DNA from 2 places in the Actinoallomurus sp. CA-142502 genome. Region 1 is predicted to be linked to the other one. Evidence: predicted binding sites of a transcription regulator. Region 1 holds the regulator's gene; the other holds the start of a gene.
What was found. The regulator HrcA, encoded in region 1, represses chaperone genes, less so after heat shock. The targets are predictions, from matches to a motif close to TTGGCACTCTCNNNNNGAGAGTGCCAA.
Positions count from the first base shown of each region.

Region 1 (6,423 bases):
GGAAGCCGATGACGAACTGGCCCAGGTACCCCAGGAGCGCCCACGTCGTGTCGTCCGATCCGGTGATCCCCGGCCCGTACGGGGGCGGGGGACCGTATGGCGGCGGAGGCGGCGGCGGGCCGCCGTACCCGCCGTAGCTCGGCGGCGGGCCGTAGTACCCGCCCGGGCCGGGAGGCGGCGGGGGATCGGACGGGGGGTGCCAGCCGCCGTGCGGCGGGCCGCTCTCAGAATCGGCCATGGAGACTCCTCACCGGAAGATCCGCCAGGCGACGAGCGCGGGCAGGCGGTACCACTCGCAGCGGTTCGCGCCGATCGCCGCCCTGGTCGTGAAGAAGCAGTCGGCCGCCAGCGCGAGCAGCACGAGCAGCAGCCAGTCGGGGCCCTTGAAGTAGGCCAGCAGCAGCGAGAGAGACGTGCAGACGAACATCGCCACGAACAGGTTGAGCGCCTGCATGGCGTGGAAACGCGCGAAGTGCGACGTGCGTCCCTTCGCGGCGAGGACGATCGCGGGGGCGACGAAGCCGGACACGAACATCCCGACGTAGGCGGGTACCGCCCAGCGCTCGTCCTCGTCGTCCACCGGGCCGCCGGTCGGCGTCTCCGGGCGGCGACGTTTCTCCGGCGCGGCGTAGGGGTCGTGGGGCGGCGCCGGATGCCCGGGAAGGGCGTACCCCGGCCGCGGGTACTGCTGCGGCCCGTACTGCGGCTGCCCCCCGTACGGTGGCTGCCCGTACGGCTGTCCTCCGTACGGCGGCCCGCCGTGGTGCTGGCCGTAGGTCATCGCGTGCGCCCCCTCCGGCGGGACAGGTCCTGACATGTCCCCTGATGCGGTGTCGCAGTTTATGAGACGCGGGCGCGGCGCGGACGGTTGCGCGGTCAGCCGTCCGCCGGGGGATCGGTGACGAAGTCGATCAGTTCCTCGACCCGGCCGAGGAGTGCCGGCTCCAGGTCCCGGTAGGCGCGCACCCGGCCGAGGATGGTCTGCCAGACCTCGCCCGGCTCGCCCTTCCAGCCGAGCGCCGCGATCACCCCCTCCTTCCAGGGGATGCCGCGCGGGACGTCCGGCCAGGCACGGATGCCGAGCACGGCCGGCTTGACCGCCTGCCAGATGTCGATGAACGGATGACCGGTGACCAGCACGTACGGCGACTGGACCCGCTCGGCGATCCGGGACTCCTTCGAGCCCGCGACCAGGTGGTCCACCAGCACGCCCAGGCGGCGGCCCGGCTCGGGGCCGAACTCCTCGACGATCTCCGGCAGGTGGTCGACGCCCTCGAGGAACTCCACGACCACGCCCTCGACGCGCAGGTCGTGCCCCCAGATCTTCTCCACCAGCTCGGCGTCGTGCTTGCCCTCGACGTAGATGCGGCTCTCCCGCGCCACCCGGGCCCGCAGGTCCCGTACCGCGATGGAGCCGGAGGCCGACAGCGCACGGCCCGGCGCGGCCGTGGGGCGGACGAGTGTCACCGGCCTGCCGTCGATCAGGAACCCGGCCTTGGTGAGCGGGAACACCCGCCGCTTGCCGAATCGGTCCTCCAGCGTCACCGCGTCCTTCGCGCAGGCCACGACCGCGCCGCAGAAGCCGCTGGAGGGATCTTCGGCCACCAGGCCGGGTTCGGCCGCGATCTCGGGGATCTGGCCCTTGCGCGGACGCCGCCAGTCGCCCGCGAGAACGTCATCGCCGTAGTCCTTGCTCCGCACGGGCCGCAACGTACCGGGACCAACCCGGCCGAGCCGGGACCAACACGCCCGCGAACCGGTACGCTTGCGCGCCGGCGTAGATCGCGGACGGCGGAATACCGGTGCGGCGAACGACGTTGCGCCACTGCGTGGCGGTCCCGCAGCGATCCGTGCGCGCCGTCGTTCATCACCGCCGACCCACCGCGACGGTCGCCGATCGCCGTACACTTGGCACTCAAGAACGTTGAGTGCCAAGCCGACCGTGGGAGGTGAGTGCGTGCTCGACGATCGCAAGCTGGCGGTGCTCCGTGCCATCGTTGAGGACTACGTCTCCACCAACGAACCCGTGGGCTCGAAGGCGCTGGCCGATCGCCACAATCTCGGCGTGTCCCCGGCCACGATCCGTAACGACATGGCCCTGCTCGAGGAGCAGGGCTACATCGCCCAGCCGCACACCAGCGCGGGCCGGGTGCCCACCGACAAGGGATACCGGCTCTTCGTCGACCGGCTGTCGACGATCAAGCCGCTGTCCGCGGCGGAGCGGCGCGCCATCGAGACGTTCCTCGCGAACGCCTACGACCTCGACGACGTCGTGACCCGCACCGTGCGGCTGCTGGCGCAGCTGACCCGGCAGGTCGCCGTCGTCCAGTACCCCTCGCTCACGCGCTCGGCGGTACGCCACGTCGAGCTGGTGCCGATCGGCCCGGAGCGGCTGCTGCTGGTCATCATCACCAACACCGGCCGGGTCGAGCAGCGCACCATCGAGATACCCGAGAGCGTCACGGAGGAGTCCATCGCGCACCTGCGCGCGCTCCTCAACGCCCACCTCGACGGCTGCTGGCTGAACGACGTGCCCGGCGTCGTCGCCGAGGTGCCCGACCGGCTGCCGCCCGACGATCGGCCGCTCGCCGCGACCGTCCTGTCGGTGCTGCTCGAGACGCTGGTCGAGAAACACGAAGAAAAGATCGTCATCGCCGGCGCGGCGAACCTCGCCCGCGCCGACTTGTCCCAGAGCCTCCGTGAGGTGCTGGAGGCCTTGGAAGAACAGGTCGTCCTGATGCGGCTGCTCGGCGAGATGGGGGATCCCGCCGGCCTCACCGTACGGATCGGCACCGAGAACCCCCACGAGAGCCTGTTCACGACCTCGGTGGTCGCCAGCGGATACGGCGCCGGCGACCAGGCCGTGGCGCGGCTCGGCGTGCTCGGTCCGACGCGGATGGACTACCCCGGCACGATGGGAGCGGTACGCGCAGTGGCACGGTACGTCGGTCAGATTCTGGCGGGGTCATAAGTGGCGAACGACTACTACGCGACCCTCGGAGTACGCCGCGACGCGGGTGCGGACGAGATCAAGAAGGCCTATCGCAGGCTCGCGCGCGAGCTGCACCCGGACGTCAATCCCGATCCCGAGACCCAGGATCGGTTCAAGGAGATCACCCAGGCGTACGAGGTGCTCTCCGACCCCAAAAAGCGTGAGATGTACGACATGGGCGCTGACCCCTTCGCACCCGGCGGCGGCGCCGCGGGCGGCGGATTCGGGGCGGGCTTCCCGTTCAGTGACATCATGGACGCCTTCTTCGGCACGCAGGCCCAGCGCGGCCCGCGCAGCCGGGCGCGCCGCGGCCGCAACGGCACGATCCGCGTCGAGCTCGACCTGTCCGAGACCGCGTTCGGCACCACGCGCGAGCTGACCGTCGACACCGCGATCGTCTGCACCAACTGCACCGGCGCCGGCACCGCTCCCGGCACCCAGCCGGAGAGCTGCGACATGTGCCACGGCCGTGGCGAGGTGCAGCAGGTCACCCGGTCCTTCCTCGGCCAGGTCATGACCTCCCGCGCCTGCCCGCAGTGCGGCGGCTACGGCAGCGTGATCCGCACCCCGTGCCCCGAGTGCTCCGGCGACGGCCGGGTCCGCACCCGCCGCACGATCAAGGTCCGCATCCCGGCCGGCGTGGAGAACGGCACGCACATCCAGCTCGCCGGCGAGGGCGAGGTCGGCCCGGGCGGCGGCCCGGCCGGCGACCTGTTCCTGGAGATCGTCGAGCGGCCGCACGCGATCTACGAGCGGCAGGGCGACGACCTGCACTGCACCGTCCAGGTGCCGATGACCGCCGCCGCGCTCGGCACGTCGCTGACCGTGGAGACCCTCGACGGACCGGAGGAGATCGACATCCGGCCCGGCACCCAGTCCGGCCAGCAGATCCCGATGTACGGGCGGGGCGTCAAGCACCTCAACGAGAACGGCCGCGGCGACCTGATGATCCACGTGAACATCGAGACGCCCACCAAGCTCGACGAGGAGCAGGAGGAGCTCCTGCGCCGCCTGGCCGTGCTGCGCGGCGAGGAGCGGCCCCCCGGCAAGTTTTCACCGGGCCAGCAGGGCTTCTTCTCCCGCCTGCGCGACGCCTTCAACGGCCGCTGAGACCTACGACCCAGGCCCCGGCTCCCTCGCGAGGGAGCCGGGGCCTGGGGACGTTCGTCGAGTCAGCCCATCGCCGCTCGCGGACTGATCACCAAGTCCGCCCTTCGACGGCCTTCAGGGTCTCGTCGTCCATGTAGTCCTCGATGTCCTGGTTGCCGATCGACAGGTTGGCCACCATGCTCCCGACCTGGTCGGGATCCAGCCGGAAGGCGCACCCGATGCGGCCCTCCAGGGGCACGGCCAGGACCCGGTGGCCGGGGTCGCGCATGGTGTCCCCGTCCGCGATCAACAAGACCTCACCCCATTCGCGCAGCACCGCCATCACCTGCTCCGGAGCGGCGCCCTCGAACACCGGGTCGTCCACCACGTCGATGTAGTCCCCGAAATCGTCGATGGGGCCCCCGCCACCCGGCCGGTACACCGTCTCGAGGAGCGTTTCCCAGGCGGCGTCGTCGCTGAAGTCGGTGCGAACGATCAGGTCTGTATCTCCCTGGGTGAGCAGGGGCAGCGCCTGGGCCGGACGCGTGTAGCGCGGGACGGGGTCCAGCCTCTCCAGGTAGGCGCCCACGGGGTCGGGCAGGCCCGCCTCCCACTCATCAAGGTCCTCGCCCTCCTCGGGCTCCCACTCTGCGGCGATGGGCGACCACTCCTCGAAGTACTCCAAGGTGATGTCCAAGTCAAGGTGCAGTACCAGGTAGGCCAGGGCGGCCTGGAGGGGCGTGATCCGGAAGAGGACCACGTCTCCGTCACCGTCACCGTCACCGCGGAACGCCCGCAAAGGGCGCAGGTGCGGAGTGGCCGCGGTCCGTTCGGTGGCCATCAGGACCAGGTCGGGGACCCACGTCCCGTCCCCGCCCAGGGCCTCGCGCACCTCCTCGGGAGCGGCGCCCCGCCAGGCGAGATCGTCCACCACCACCAGACGCCGGGGAATGATCTCCTCCTCGGTGGGAGCGAGACCACCGTCGCCCGGGCGCGGGGTGACCAGGCCGGGCAGTTCGCCCATGCGGTGGAGCACGTCGCGCCAGGCGTCGTCGTCATGGTCGGTGCGGATCAGCAGCATGCCGGGCACTCGGGTGCCCTCATCGGCCGGGGGCAGGGGCAGGGCGGGACGCATCAGCGGGTACCTCGCGGTTGGTGGCGGACAGGCCATCCGTTTCTATCGGTCCCGGCTGACAAAGTCGCTCCGCCCTGCTGCCCGCCGAGGTCCCGCCCTCAGAGCCGTTGCCTCGTTGCGGTCCTCGACACGATCAAGGCCGCGGGTGCTCCCGATCCCGCTCACGCCTACGATCGGGGCCATGAGCCCACCCCTCTTCCTCAGCGATCCCTCCCGTCTCGAGTCCGACCGGATCGTCCTCGAGGGGCCCGAGGGACGCCACGCCGCGGCCGTACGCCGGCTGCGGCCGGGGGAGCGGGTCGACCTCGGTGACGGAGAGGGCCGGCTCGTCGAGTGCGTCGTCACCTCGGCCGAACGCGACCGCCTTCACCTGGAGGCCCGCACACGCCGTCACGTGTCCCGCCCGGACCCCCGGATCGTGGTGATCCAGGCCCTGCCGAAGGGCGACCGGGGCGAGCTGGCGGTCGAGACGATGACCGAGGTCGGCGTGGACGTGATCGTCCCCTGGGCGGCGGCGCGCTGCGTGACCCAGTGGCGTCCCGAGCGCCGGGCCAAGGCCCTCGCGCGCTGGCGCGGCACCGCGCGGGAGGCCGCGAAGCAGGCCCGCCGCGCCTGGCTGCCGGAGGTCACCGACCTGGCCACCACCGCCGACGCGGTGTCGCGGATCGCGGACGCGCCGCTTGCGGTGGTGCTGCACGAGGAGGCCGAACGCCCGCTGAGCGGCCTGCCGGTGCCGGACTCCGGGGACCTCGTCGTGGTCGTCGGCCCGGAGGGCGGCCTGACCGACGAGGAGGTCGCGGCGTTCGCGGCGGCCGGCGGCGTGCCGACCCTGCTCGGCCCGACGGTGCTGCGCACGTCCACGGCGGGCGTGGCCGCCGCCTCGGTGCTGCTGAGCCGTACGGGCCGCTGGTAGCCGCTGGACGCCCGCGGTCCCGGGCGGCATCGCGGATGCCGCCCCGGGACCGCCGGTGCGTCAGGGCGACTGGTTCGGGGCCGTCGTGGGCGCCGAGTCCGACGTCGGCTGGTCGCTCGACGGGGCGCTCGGCGGGGACGACTCCGTCGGCGGGGTCGTGCCGCCCGTGCTCGGCGGCGTCGTGTCGCCGCCGCCGGGGGGCGCCTGGCACGTGACGCGCGTGGACGGGCCCGTGCCGGCGGAGCCGCCGGCCGTCGGCGTGGCCGTGGGCGTGACCGTGGTCTCGCCGGGCGG
Region 1 is NZ_JBNJMY010000001.1:3,579,616-3,586,038, forward strand. It holds gene ACQEV1_RS17345 (DUF4870 domain-containing protein) at 1-238, opposite strand, end outside; gene ACQEV1_RS17350 (DUF4870 domain-containing protein) at 248-817, opposite strand; gene ACQEV1_RS17355 (DUF3097 domain-containing protein) at 877-1,701, opposite strand; gene hrcA (heat-inducible transcriptional repressor HrcA) at 1,958-2,971, shown strand; gene dnaJ (molecular chaperone DnaJ) at 2,972-4,102, shown strand; gene ACQEV1_RS17370 (DUF6924 domain-containing protein) at 4,191-5,216, opposite strand; gene ACQEV1_RS17375 (16S rRNA (uracil(1498)-N(3))-methyltransferase) at 5,398-6,129, shown strand; gene ACQEV1_RS17380 (hypothetical protein) at 6,190-6,423, opposite strand, start outside.

Region 2 (6,423 bases), 7.0 Mb from region 1:
GCGCCGGCGAGCCGGTGCCGGTGGCCGACGTCGCGGCGGCGTTCCAGGAGGCGGTGGTGGACGTGCTGACCAAGAAGGCCATCGCCGCCTGCAAGGACAACGGCGTCTCCCACCTGCTCGTCGGCGGCGGCGTCGCGGCCAACTCCCGCCTGCGGGCGCTGGCCCAGGAGCGCTGTGAGGCGGCCGGCATCCAGCTGCGGGTGCCGCGCCCGAAACTGTGCACCGACAACGGCGCGATGGTCGCGGCCCTCGGCGCGGAACTCGTCGGCGCGGGCCTGAAGCCCTCGGCCCTCGACCTCCCGGCCGACTCGTCCCTGCCGATCACCGACGTGCTGGTGTAGGGCGCGGTTCGGCGAGTCCGACCTCAGAACCGCGTCGCGGGCGCGCCCAGCTCGATCAGGGCGTGCTCCAGGAAGCTCTCCAGCGCGGGGATGTCGTTCGGCGAGATCGGGCGCAGCGGCTGCTCGGGCAGGAGGTCGAGCACGGTGCGCAGGTCCCAGTACGGGTTGTGCCGGTAGCCGCCGGAGACCTGGTCGAAGGCCCCGAGGAACTGGTCGGCGACCTCGACCCCGTACCGGAGGGCGAGGTTCCACCGCATGTGGGCCACGTCGACGGCGGCCGGTCCGTGTGAGGCGCCGGACCAGTCGACGATGCCGGTGAGCCGCCCGTACGCCCAGAGGGTGTTGTCGGGCAGGTAGTCACGGTGGATGAAGTGCGGTGTGGCGCCGGGGGACGGGCCGGCCGCGATGTCGAACGCCCGCTCCCACAGTGCCGGATGCCGGGCGTTGATCGGCGCGAGACGCACGTCGAGGTGGTTGTACGGGCGGTAGGGCGGCATCGTGGAGGCGCCCCCGACCGCGTGTACCGACAGCAGACCGGCGGCCAGCTGGATGAGGTATTCGGGCAGCTCTTCGCGCGCCGGTCGCGGCGGGTGGCCGAGCAGCCTCGTGATCAGCAGCGTCGGCGTCTCGCAGTGGGCGCCCGAGGGGTCGGCGGCCACGAGCGACGGCGTCGGGATCTCGCAGCCCGCCAGGAGCGTCAGCGCGGCGATCTCGCGCTCGGGCGAGAACTCGATGTCGATGTCCGGCCAGGACGCGGAGGCCCAGCGGCGCAGCACGAGCCGGTGCACGGTGCCGGAGCGGCTCTCCGCGAGCAGCGCGTGGTTGATGTGGGACAGGCCGCCGACGAGCGGCCGGACCATCTTCACCTCGCTGCCCGGCCCCAGGCATTCCTCGACCCAGCGCAGCGTCGCAGCGCTCAGCGGCTCTGAGAATCTGGGGAAGGTCACGGGTCCCATCCAAACGGATTCCGAACCGTATCGGGAGTGATTTTATCAATCCAAGGCGAAGTAAACGGCATGTCATTGCGGCCCGACGATCTTCTTGGGTCTGCTATTAATCCCGAAAACCCCGCAAATACCTATGTGTGCAGCGTTTCGCGCAAAGGGCGACGAAAAGGCCGCTCCGGGACAAGACCGGAGCGGCCGTCGTCGTCACTCCTTGCTCTCCCGGCGCGGGCGGAACAGCGCCTCGGCCAGCGCGAGCATGGTCTCCTCAAGAGTGATGAGCCGCTTCATGAGGTCCTCGTGGACCGAGGTCATGCGCTGCGTCATGTCGTGCTGGGCCGTGTCGACCTTCTTGCTCACGTCCTCGTGCACACCGCCGACCTGCCGCAGCAGGTCCTCGCGGAGGATCTCCATGTGTTTGGTGAGGTCGGAGCGCGACGACTCGACGATCTTGGAGAGGGTCTCCTCGGCCTCGTCGCGGTCGGGCCGCGCCCGCAACTCGTCGACGAGCGGGTCGATCGCCTCGGCCAGGCGTTTCTCCAGGGCGTCGAAGCGGTCGGTCGGATCGATGAACGGCCGGTCGCCGATGGCGGCGAGTTTGCGGTGCAACTCGCCGATCTCCAGCGTGACCGGCAGCTGGCCGATGCGCTGGTTGACCCCGTCGACGCGGTCGTCGACCCCTTCGATCTTGGCCTCGAGCCCCTGGAAGTGGCCCTCGATGCCCTTGATCTTGCCGGACAGGCCCTCGACGCGGCCGTCGATGCCGTCGAGACGCCCGCCGACGCCCTCGACCCTGCCGTTGACCGCGTCGAGGCCCTGCTCGACGCGCTCGGCCATGTCGCCGAGCGACTGGTCGACCTTGCCGGCCACGGCGTTGATCTGGTGCTCGAGCTTCTCGGAGCGGTGTCCGAGGTCGGCGAGGGTCTTGTCGAGCCGGTTGAAGCGTACGGACGCGGCCTCCATCGTGCCCGCCAGCCGGTCAAGGCGTTTGGTGAGGTCGTCCATCTGCTGCGCGGCCCGCAGCGTCGCGTCGGTGATGCTCTTGCTCGAGTCGAGGACGTTCTGGATGCGGGAGAGGCCCTCGTCGACGTTCTCCGCGATGACGCCGACGTCGGCCCACAGCGAGGGCAGCTCGGCGACCGGCTTGACCTTCTCGCCGACGGACTCGATGTGCTCGGCCAGCCCCTCGGCCCACTCCGGAGGCTTGCCGTACAGCTCGTCGACCTGGCCACGAACCGAGTCGAGCTGGGTTGTCAGGCCGCTGAGCTCGCGCTCGCGCACCTCGCGGAGCAGCCACTCGATGCCCTCGAGCCGCTGATGGATCTCGTCGAGGACCTGACCTGTCGAGCGTTGCTCGTAAACATGATCTTGAGCAGCGCGGGCCAGCAATTCCCGCATTCGGTCCGAGACCGGTTGACCTCCTGTCTGCAGGAAGTTGTGATTGGTGTCCACCCGGGGAGCTCCTTCGTTTTGCCGGGTCGCCGGCCTGCGCGCGGAAATGGCAGTGGCGTGCGTCGCGAAGGGTCACTCTAATGAGCCGACCATGGTCATCGAGCGTAAGCAAAGAAATTCAGGGAAAAGAGATCCTTATCCCGGAGTAGCGGAATGCCGTTTTAGTCGCGGCGGTGACGGCCTTCGTAAGGCGCGGACGCCGCATGCGCGTTCGCCCCCGTGCTCGCGGCGCCCCGGCCGAGGAGCCGGTCGAGTTCGCCGCGGCCGAGGAAGACGCCGCGACATGCGCCGCACTCCCGCAGGGTGACGCCGGCGCGGTGAAAGCCGGCCATGGCGACGCCGCACTTGGGACATTGCAGCACGGCGTCGGTCATCGTCGTTCCCCATTTCCCCCGTGCGCCCCACCGGGCGCTGCTCCCGCCCGCGCCCCCCGCGGCGCGGATTGCGGCCGCTGCCAAGAGTAGTCAACCCAATACGGCAATAGTCGCAGTGTTTGCCTTAGGGTGGCGTGTCTTCTGCCGTGACCTGGTGTCGGCGGGCCGCGCAGATGAGTGCCGTTGGTGTTTCGCCCACCCGAGTGAGAACCACGACCCACTCCTTGGACCCCGACGGCCGGAGGTCGCGCCGCAGGCGTTCGATGTCGGCGGCGAATCCCCGCTTCTTGATCGTCAGGGTGCCGGCGTCGCGTCGCCGCAGTTCCGCGCGCAGGCGTTTGACCGAGAAGGGCAGAACGTCGTGGATCTCGTACGCGCGGGCGAACGGCGTGGGCCGCAGCGTGTCGGAGGTGATGTAGGCGATGCGCGGGTCGGCGAGCGCCCCGCCGAGCGCGGCGGCGACCTCCGCGACGAGATGGGCGCGTACGACCGCTCCGTCCGGTTCGTAGAGATAACGCCGCCACGACGCGACGGGCGGGGGCCCGAGCGCCGGATCGGCCGTCATCGTGGCCGGCTCCGCGCCTTCCCTGAGCACGGTCGCCCGCCGCAGCGTCGTGCCCCGCCGCGCCCCGGACAGGCCGCCGAGCCACAACGCCGCCTCCTTGACCTCGCCGCCGTCGGAGATCCACTCGGCCTCGGCCCCCTCCGGCACTGCGTCGTGCGGGATGCCCGGCGCCACCTTCACGCAGCCGGCCGGCGCCGTACGGGCGAGGCCGAGCACGGTGGTCAGCGGCGGCTCGTACGCCTCCGGGTCGAACACCCGCCCGCGCGACGTGCGCCGCCCGGGGTCGGCGAAGACGGCGGCGTGCCGCGCGGGATCCTGGGCGACCGCGTCGCCCGCGCGTACGGAGGCGGAGTCCGCCAGGCCGAACGCCGCCACGTTCGCGCGGGCGACGGCGGCGGTCAGCGGGTCCAGGTCGACGCCGAGCCCACGGCAGCCGGCCCGCCCGCGCGCGACCAGGTCGCCGCCGATGCCGCAGCCCAGGTCGAGCACGCTCCCCGTGTCCTCCAGGTGGGCGGCGAAGCGCCGGGCCCGGTGCCGCGCGACGCTCGCCCGCGTCGCCTGCTCCAGGCCGGCCGGCGTGAAGTACATGCGGTCGGCGTCGGTGCCGAACTTGGCGCGCGCCCGCTGCCGCAGGCGTACCTGGGTCAGCGCGGCCCCGACCAGCTCCGGAGGATGGCGGGTGCGCAGCCGCGACGCGGTCGTCAGCAGCGCCCCCTCGCTCACGTCGGCCGCGCCCGCCTCGCCGAGCAGGGCCTGGCCGCCGGGGGTCAGCAGGCCTTCGAAAGCGGCGATGTCCACCCGAAGAAGGTAGCGACGCCCGCGCGCGGTACGGCACGGGCGGTGGGCGCCGGAGAGTCACACCGTGCGCCACACCTGTTATCGGGGCAGGTCACAGGCGGCGGACTCCCAGGGTGCGGGCCCGTGTTGACGGGTTCCCGGCCACGGCATAATCTCCATGACTGGCACTCTCATCATCAGAGTGCCAATCAAGCGACAGGCTGGTCTGGCACCCGCGACGGCAGACCACCGTGGTCGCGTCTCCATCATGCGGCTGGCCGCTTCGGTCGGCCGAGGATACGCAATCGAAGGGGAAGGTCAGATCGTGTCGACCGCCACCAAGGTTGTTCTCAAGCCGCTCGAGGACCGCATCGTCGTCCAGCCCCTCGAGGCCGAGCAGACAACTGCGTCAGGTCTGGTTATTCCGGACACCGCCAAGGAGAAGCCGCAGGAGGGCACCGTCCTCGCCGTGGGCCCGGGCCGCTTCGACGACAAGGGCGAGAAGCGCGTGCCGCTCGACGTCAAGGTCGGGGATGTCGTGCTCTACAGCAAGTACGGCGGCACCGAGGTCAAGTACAACAACGAGGACTACCTCGTGCTGTCTGCTCGCGACGTGCTCGCCGTCGTCGAGAAGTAACAACTGAAGACAGATGCACCGCCCCGGTCGGCCCCTGCGGGCGGCCGGGGCTGTGTGCTTCTAGCCCATAGCTGACGTACATCCCTTACTTGGAGCTTCTCTCATGCCGAAGATCCTGGACTTCGACGAGGACGCGCGGCGCTCGCTCGAGCGTGGCGTCAACGCCCTCGCCGACGCCGTGAAGGTGACGATCGGCCCGCGTGGCCGCAACGTCGTCATCGACAAGAAGTGGGGCGCCCCCACGATCACCAACGACGGTGTGACCATCGCGCGCGAGGTCGACCTGGAGGACCCGTTCGAGAACCTCGGGGCCCAGCTCGCCAAGGAGGTCGCCACCAAGACCAACGACGTCGCGGGTGACGGCACCACGACCGCGACCGTCCTGGCCCAGGCCATGGTCCACCAGGGCCTGCGCAACGTCGCCGCCGGCGCCTCGCCGATCGGCCTCAAGCGCGGCATCGACGCCGCCGCCGCGTACGTCTCCGACGAGCTGCTCAAGTCGGCCCGCGAGGTCGACGACAAGGAGTCGATCGCGCACGTCGCCACCATCTCCGCCCAGGACGCCAAGATCGGCGAGCTGATCGCCGAGGCGTTCGACAAGGTCGGCAAGGACGGCGTCATCACGGTCGAGGAGGCCCACACGATGGGCCTGGAGCTGGAGTTCACCGAGGGACTCCAGTTCGACAAGGGGTACCTCTCGCCGTACATGGTGACCGACCCCGAGCGCATGGAGGCGGTCCTCGAGGACGCCTACATCCTCATCCACGACGGCAAGATCTCCAACGTCACCGAGTTCCTGCCCCTCGCGGAGAAGGTCGCCCAGACCCGTAAGCCGCTGCTGATCGTCGCCGAGGACGTCGAGGGCGAGGCCCTGGCGCTCCTGGTGCAGAACAAGATCCGCGGCACGTTCGTCAGCGTCGCCGTCAAGGCGCCGGGCTTCGGCGACCGCCGCAAGGCCATGCTCGAGGACATCGCCGTGCTCACCGGCGGCCAGGTCATCACCGAGGCCGTCGGCCTCAAGCTGGACGGCGTCGAGATCGACATGCTCGGCACGGCCCGCCGCGTCACGGTGAAGAAGGACGCGACCACGATCGTCGACGGCGCCGGCGAGCAGTCCGCCATCGAGGACCGGGTCCGCCAGATCCGCCAGGAGATCGAGAACAGCGACTCCGACTGGGACCGCGAGAAGCTCCAGGAGCGGCTCGCCAAGCTCGCCGGCGGTGTGAGCGTGCTGCGCGTCGGCGCGGCCACCGAGGTGGAGCTGAAGGAGAAGAAGCACCGTCTCGAGGACGCCATCTCCGCGACCCGCGCGGCGATCGAGGAGGGCATCGTC
Region 2 is NZ_JBNJMY010000001.1:10,599,921-10,606,343, reverse strand. It holds gene tsaD (tRNA (adenosine(37)-N6)-threonylcarbamoyltransferase complex transferase subunit TsaD) at 1-341, shown strand, start outside; gene ACQEV1_RS49725 (phosphotransferase family protein) at 365-1,288, opposite strand; gene ACQEV1_RS49720 (hypothetical protein) at 1,493-2,737, opposite strand; gene ACQEV1_RS49715 (zf-TFIIB domain-containing protein) at 2,899-3,111, opposite strand; gene ACQEV1_RS49710 (THUMP-like domain-containing protein) at 3,236-4,474, opposite strand; gene groES (co-chaperone GroES) at 4,779-5,090, shown strand; gene groL (chaperonin GroEL) at 5,194-6,423, shown strand, end outside.
Region 2: the regulator HrcA is predicted to act here: its motif matches at 4,636-4,662, upstream of groES (co-chaperone GroES).